Regions from separate parts of the Barrientosiimonas endolithica genome, predicted to be linked through region 2. Evidence: predicted binding sites of a transcription regulator. Region 2 holds the regulator's gene; the other holds the start of a gene.
The links. Region 2 encodes HrcA, which represses chaperone genes, less so after heat shock. Its sites were predicted from a motif close to TTNGCACTCGNNNNNNNCGAGTGCNAA; they were not measured.
Positions count from the first base shown of each region.

Region 1 (3,404 bases), 890 kb from region 2:
TCGCCCGTGGCCGCGTTGAGGCCCTCGCCGACCGGCAGGTCCTTGACCTTGGCGGCGACGACGCCCGGCTCGAGGCCGGCGTTCTGCGCGATCTGCTTCAGCGGAGCCTCGGTCGCGAGCACCACCAGGTTGGCACCGGTGGCCTCGTCGCCCTCGAGCTTGACCTTGCCCGAGGCGTCCTTGCCGGCCTGCAGCAGGGCGACGCCGCCACCGGCGACGACACCCTCCTCGACCGACGCCTTGGCGGCGCGGACGGCGTCCTCGATGCGGTGCTTGCGCTCCTTGAGCTCGACCTCGGTGGCCGCGCCGACCTTGATGACCGCAACACCGCCGGCCAGCTTGGCCAGGCGCTCCTGCAGCTTCTCGCGGTCGTAGTCGGAGTCGCTGTTCTCGATCTCGGCGCGGATCTGGTTGACGCGACCGGCGATCTGGTCGGCGTCGCCCGAACCCTCGACGATGGTGGTCTCGTCCTTGGTGACGACGACCTTGCGGGCCTTGCCGAGCATGTCGAGCTCGGCGGTCTCCAGCTTGAGGCCGACCTCCTCGGAGATGACCTGGCCACCGGTGAGGATCGAGATGTCGCCCAGCATCGCCTTGCGACGGTCACCGAAGCCGGGGGCCTTGACGGCGACCGACTTGAAGGTACCGCGGATCTTGTTGACGACCAGGGTCGACAGGGCCTCGCCCTCGACGTCCTCGGCGATGATCACCAGCGGCTTGCCCGACTGCATGACCTTCTCCAGCAGCGGCAGCAGGTCCTTGATCGAGGAGATCTTGGAGTTGACGACCAGGATGTAGGGGTCGTCGAGGACGGCCTCCATGCTCTCGGTGTCGGTGACGAAGTAGCCGGAGATGTAGCCCTTGTCGAAGCGCATGCCCTCGGTGAGCTCGAGCTCGAGCCCGAAGGTGTTGCTCTCCTCGACGGTGATGACACCTTCCTTGCCGACCTTGTCCATCGACTCGGCGATGATGTCGCCGACGTTCTCGTCGCCACCGGCCGAGATCGCCGCGACGGCAGCGATCTGGTCCTTGGTGTCGACCTCCTTGGACGCCGACTTCAGCTCGTCGGAGACGGCCACGACGGCCTTCTCGATGCCGCGCTTGATCGCCATCGGGTTGGCGCCGGCCGCGACGTTGCGCAGACCCTCGCGCACCATCGCCTGGGCCAGCACGGTCGCGGTGGTGGTGCCGTCACCCGCGACGTCGTCGGTCTTCTTCGCGACCTCCTTGACCAGCTCGGCGCCGATCTTCTCGTACGGCTCGTCGAGCTCGATGTCCTTGGCGATGCTCACACCATCGTTGGTGATGGTGGGGGCGCCCCACTTCTTCTCGAGCACGACGTTGCGGCCCTTGGGGCCCAGCGTCACCTTCACGGCGTCGGCGAGGGTGTTCATACCCTTCTCGAGACCGCGGCGCGCCTCCTCGTCGAAGGCAATGGTCTTGGCCATTTGCGGTGGTTCCTCCCACACGTCAGCGAATCGGCCGCAGGTCGCCCGCGACGGACGAGGCCGGTCTCCGGGCTCACGTCGCCCGTCGCTCGACCCCTCGACACCACGGCCAGGTCTGTCACTCTCACCAGGAGAGTGCTAAAGCCATGATTAGCACTCGGAGGGGCCGAGTGCAAATGGAGGGCGGCGGACGCACGGCCCGGAACGCGCCGGGCGGCAGCCCCTACGGCAGCAGCGAGCGCAGCGCCTCGATCTGGGCGATCCGGCCGGAGGCGTCGCCCGCGAGGGGGTGCACCGCGAGCGTGGTCACGCCCGCGTCGGCGTACGCCTTGACCCGGCCGCGCACGAAGTCCTCGGTCCCGATGAGCGAGGTCTGGCGTACGAGCTCGTCGGGCACGGCCTTGGCGGCCTCGTCCTTGCGCCCGGCCAGGTAGTGCTCCTGGATGCGGGCGGCGTCGTCGGCGAAGCCGTAGCGCTCGGCGAGGGAGTAGTAGAAGTTCTTGCCGCGGGCGCCCATGCCGCCGATGTAGAGCGCGAGCTGCAGGCGCGGCAGCTCGAGCAGCTCGTCGGTGTCGTCGCCGATCGCGAGCGGCGGCCCGACGCACACGTCGAGGTCGCCGAGCGCGGGGTCGCGCTTGGCGCGGCCCTTGGCCAGCGGCCCGCCCCAGACCGACTCGGCCTTCTCGGGGTAGAAGAAGATCGGCTGCCAGCCCTCGGCGATCTCGGCGGTCATCTCGACGTTCTTCGGGCCGAGCGCGGCGATGAGGATCGGGATGCGGTCGCGCACCGGGTGGTTGATGAGCTTCAGCGGCTTGCCGAGGCCGGTGCCCTCCTCGGCCGGCAGCGGGATGCGGTAGTGGCGCCCGTCGTGCTCGACCTTCTCGCGCCGCCACACCTGGTGGCAGATGTCGACGATCTCGCGGGTGCGGCCGAGCGGCGCGTCGTAGGGGACGCCGTGGAAACCCTCGATGACCTGCGGCCCCGAGGCGCCGATGCCGAGCACGAACCGGCCGCCGGAGACGTAGTCGAGACCCGCCGCGGTCATCGCGGTGAGGGTGGGCGTGCGGGTGAAGATCTGCAGGATGCCCGAGGCGAGCTGGATGCGCTCGGTGCGCGCGGCGAGGAAGCCGAGCTGGCTCACCGCGTCGAAGCTGTACGCCTCGGGCACGAAGACGATGTCGACGCCGACCCGCTCGAGCTCCCCGACCTCGTCGGCGACCTCGGAGAAGCCACCTGCATATCCCAACGGCATTCCGATGCGCATGGGCTCACCCTGGCAGACCGGCGTGCGGCGGTGGCCGGCTCGGTCGGGCCGTTCCGGATCGTGGAGCGGCTCAGGTGTCGAAGCCGAGGCGGCGCGCCGAGCGCTGCTTCATGCGCGAGGCGCGCAGTCGGCGCAGCCGCTTGACCAGCATCGGGTCGTGCTCGAGCGCGGCCGGGGTGTCGATCAGGGCGTTGAGCACCTGGTAGTAGCGGGTGGAGCCCATGTCGAACCGCTCGCGGATCATCTGCTCCTTGGAGCCGGGGAACTTCCACCACTGCCGCTCGAAGGCGAGGATGTCGCGGTCGCGGTCGCTCAGGGAGCCGGTCTGCGGCTGCTGCTGGGACTGCTCGGCGGCGCTCATCGGTGGGGATCTCCAAGCGTGCGGTCGGGACTGCTTGGCCCCGATCGTACGGCGGAACTACAGCGCTGTCATTCCCACCACGACCAGCCGGTACGCCTGTGGCGGCTGTGACGAGTGAGTCGCCGAGAGCAGCGCCCGGGGGCCGCGCGCTCAGGCCATCGAGTCCAGCAGCACCCGGATGTCGTCCTCGGTCGTCTTGGGGTTGACGATCGCGAACCGCGCGAGCGTCTCCCCTCGTGCGAGGTCGGCACCACGAAGCCGACCTGGTCGGCGAGCAGCTTGTCGGACCAGGCGTAGTAGTCCTCGGTGCTCCAGCCCAGCCGGCGGAACA
Region 1 is NZ_AP027735.1:2,928,200-2,931,603, forward strand. It holds gene groL (chaperonin GroEL) at 1-1,448, opposite strand, end outside; gene QUE40_RS14860 (LLM class F420-dependent oxidoreductase) at 1,672-2,712, opposite strand; gene QUE40_RS14865 (DUF3263 domain-containing protein) at 2,783-3,073, opposite strand; gene QUE40_RS14870 (pyridoxal phosphate-dependent decarboxylase family protein) at 3,142-3,404, opposite strand, start outside.
Region 1: a site for HrcA is predicted at 1,599-1,625, ahead of groL (chaperonin GroEL). Genes of this name have one in related genera too.

Region 2 (3,404 bases):
GCCGACCCGTCGGCCGACCCCGGCTCCGCGGCCGCGCCGCGCCGGTCCTCCCAGGGGAGCGCGTCGTACAGCCCCAGCCAGCCCTGCTCGTCGGTGGCGGCGCGGGTGAGCCCGAGGTAGGAGATCGACACCACGCGGCCCTCGCTGTCGCCGCGGCCGAGGTCGGCGAAGGTGTAGAGCTGCTCGACGAAGCCCAGCGAGTGGCCGGTCTGCTCCTCGACGAACGCGCGCACCCCGGCCTGCAGCGAGCGCTGCTGCGGGTGCAGCGGGCCGGCGGGCAGCCGGCGCGGGTCGCCGGAGGCCAGCGCGGCGGGCATGCCGTCGTCGACCGTGACGACCAGCGCCACCAGCTCGGTGGTGTCCTGCGCGACGGCACCCGCGCCGGGCCTGCGGCTCACGGCACCGTGACGAAGTCGATGAGCTCCTCCACCCGGCCGAGCAGCTCGGGCTGGAGGTCGGCGTAGGTGCGCACGGTGCCCAGTATGCGTTTCCAGCCGTGCGCGACGTCGGCCTGCGAGGCGTGCGGCCAGCCCAGCTCGGCGAGGATGCCGTGCTTCCACGACGTGCCGCGCGGGATGGTCGGCCACTGCGACCAGCCGAGCCGCTCGGGTCGCACGGACTGCCAGACGTCGACGTAGGGGTGGCCCACGATCAGCACGTGCTCCGACGGGGCCGCGGCGCGGGCCTGCTCGACGATGCGGGTCTCCTTGCTGCCCGGCACCAGGTGGTCGACGAGGATCCCGAGGCGGCGCTGCGGACCGGGCCGGAAGTCGCGGATCACCGCCTGCAGGTCGTCGACGCCGTCGAGCATCTCGACCACGACGCCCTCGACGCGCAGGTCGTCGCCCCAGACCTTCTCGACCAGCTCGGCGTCGTGCCGGCCCTCGACCAGGATGCGCGAGGCCGACGCGACCCGGGCCGGGGCGTCGGGCACGGCCACCGACCCGGAGGCGGTGCGGCTCTTCGTGGCCCGCTGCGCGGCGAGCGCGGCCGTGTCGGTGCGCGGCGCGGTGAGCTCGACCGGCTTGCCGTCGATGAGGAAGCCGGGCCCGAGTGGGAACGCCTTGACCCGGCCGCGCCGGTCCTCCAGGTGCACCACGTGCATGCCGCCGGCCTTCTCGACCCGCACGACGGCGCCGACCCAGCCGGAGTCGGCGTCCTCGACGACCAGGTCGCGCGCGGCCTCGACCTGCGCCGAGCGGCCCCGCCGGGGCGCCTTCCAGTCACCAGCGAGCACGTCGGATCCGTAGCGGTCGGGAGTCACCCCGTGAGGGTAGGGAAGGGTGGCAGACCCGCCCGGGCGACACGCTCGTACGCCGGCGCGTGGTTTTCTCGCTGCGCCGCACCGGACGTAGACTTGGCACTCGGGTGTGCAGAGTGCCAGCTCGGGCGGTCCCGGGCCGGTGCGAGCGCGCCCGCCGCTCCCGATGCCGACGAAGGTGGTGACCATGTCCGACGACAGGCGACTGCAGGTGCTGCGCGCGATCGTGCAGGACTACGTGGCGACCTCCGAGCCGGTGGGGTCCAAGGCGCTGCTGGAGCGGCACCGCCTGGGCGTCTCGGCCGCGACGGTGCGCAACGACATGGCCGCGCTCGAGGAGGACGGGCTGATCGCCGCGCCGCACACGTCGGCCGGGCGCATCCCGACCGATGCGGGCTACCGGCTGTTCGTCGACCGGCTCAGCGGGATCAAGCCGATGAGCCGCGCCGAGAAGAGCGCGATCCGGACCTTCCTGGACCAGTCGGTCGACCTCGACGACGTCGTCGACCGCACCGCGCGGCTGCTCGCCTCGCTCACCCAGCAGGTCGCGGTCATGCAGTACCCCTCGCTCAGCCGCTCGACGGTGCGCCATGTCGAGCTGGTGCCGCTCGGGATCGACCGCGCGATGGTGGTGCTGATCCTGTCCAGCGGCCGGGTCGAGCAGCGCGTCGTCGAGCTGGCGCAGGACCCGGCCGACGCGGCCGGCCAGCAGCTGCTCGGCGAGCTGCGCGCCCGCATCAACGCCGTCACCGACGGCCAGGTGCTCGGCGAGGCGACCGCGCAGCTGTCGAGCCTGCCGGAGGAGTTCCCCGCCGTCGACCGGCCGAGCGTGCAGGCGATCATCACCTCGCTCACCGACCTGCTGCGCGAGCAGCGGGAGGAGCGGGTGGTGCTGGCCGGCACCTCCAACCTCGCGCGCACGGGCGTCGACGCCGGAGACCTCGGTGTCGTGCTCGAGGCGCTCGAGCAGCACGTGGTGCTGCTGCGCCTGCTGGAGTCGCTCGACCCCGTCGAGCGCGACGCCGTCGCGGTGCGCATCGGCGCCGAGAACCCGCACGCCGGGCTGCAGTCCACGTCGGTGGTGACGACGACGTACGGCAGTGGCGGCGTCGCCGGCCTCGGCGTGCTCGGACCGACCCGGATGGACTACCCCTCGACCATGGCGGCCGTCCGCGCCGTCGCCCGCTACGTCTCGGAGATCCTCGACCAGTGAATGACTACTACGGCACCCTCGGCGTCTCGCGCGACGCGAGCCCGGAGGAGATCAAGCGCGCCTACCGCAAGCAGGCCCGCCGGCTGCACCCCGACGTCAACCCCAGCCCCGAGGCGGCCGAGGAGTTCAAGCGGCTGTCGGTGGCCTACGAGGTGCTGTCCGACCCGCAGAAGAAGGGGCAGTACGACGCCGGCGTCGACCCCATGGCGGCCGGCGGAGCCGCCGGGTTCGGCCAGGGCTTCTCCTTCACCGACATCATGGACGCCTTCTTCGGCGCCGGTGCGGCGGGCGGCGCCCGCGGGCCGCGCAGCCGCCAGCAGCGCGGCCAGGACGCCCTCGTGCCGCTCGAGATCGACCTGCGCGAGGCCGTGTTCGGCGGCGAGGCCGACCTGACGTTCGACACCGCCGTCGTCTGCCCGACCTGCCACGGCGACGGGGCGCGGCCGGGCACCGGCCGCCGCACCTGCGACGTGTGCCACGGCGCCGGCCAGGTGCAGGAGATCCAGAACTCCTTCCTCGGCCAGGTGCGCACCACCCGTCCGTGCGGCGCCTGCCGCGGCTTCGGCGAGATCATCACCGACCCGTGCTTCGACTGCTCCGGCGAGGGCGCGTGCGCGACCGCCGCACCATCACCATCAAGGTCCCCGCCGGCGTCGACAGCGGCACTCGCATCCAGCTCGCCGGTGAGAGCGAGGCCGGTCCGGGCGGCGGTCCGAACGGCGACCTGTACGTCGAGGTCCGGGTGCGCAAGCACCCCGTCTTCCAGCGGCAGGGCGACGACCTGCACTGCTCGCTCGAGCTGCCGATGACCGCGGCCGCGCTCGGCACCACCGTCGCGCTCGACACCTTCGACGGGCCGCGCGACGTCGAGGTGCGCCCCGGCACGCAGCCCGGCGACGTCGTCACGCTGCGCGGGCTGGGCGTCACCCA
Region 2 is NZ_AP027735.1:2,042,308-2,045,711, reverse strand. It holds gene QUE40_RS10325 (NrtR DNA-binding winged helix domain-containing protein) at 1-398, opposite strand, end outside; gene QUE40_RS10320 (DUF3097 domain-containing protein) at 395-1,264, opposite strand; gene hrcA (heat-inducible transcriptional repressor HrcA) at 1,449-2,474, shown strand; partial or broken gene dnaJ (molecular chaperone DnaJ) at 2,471-3,404, shown strand, end outside.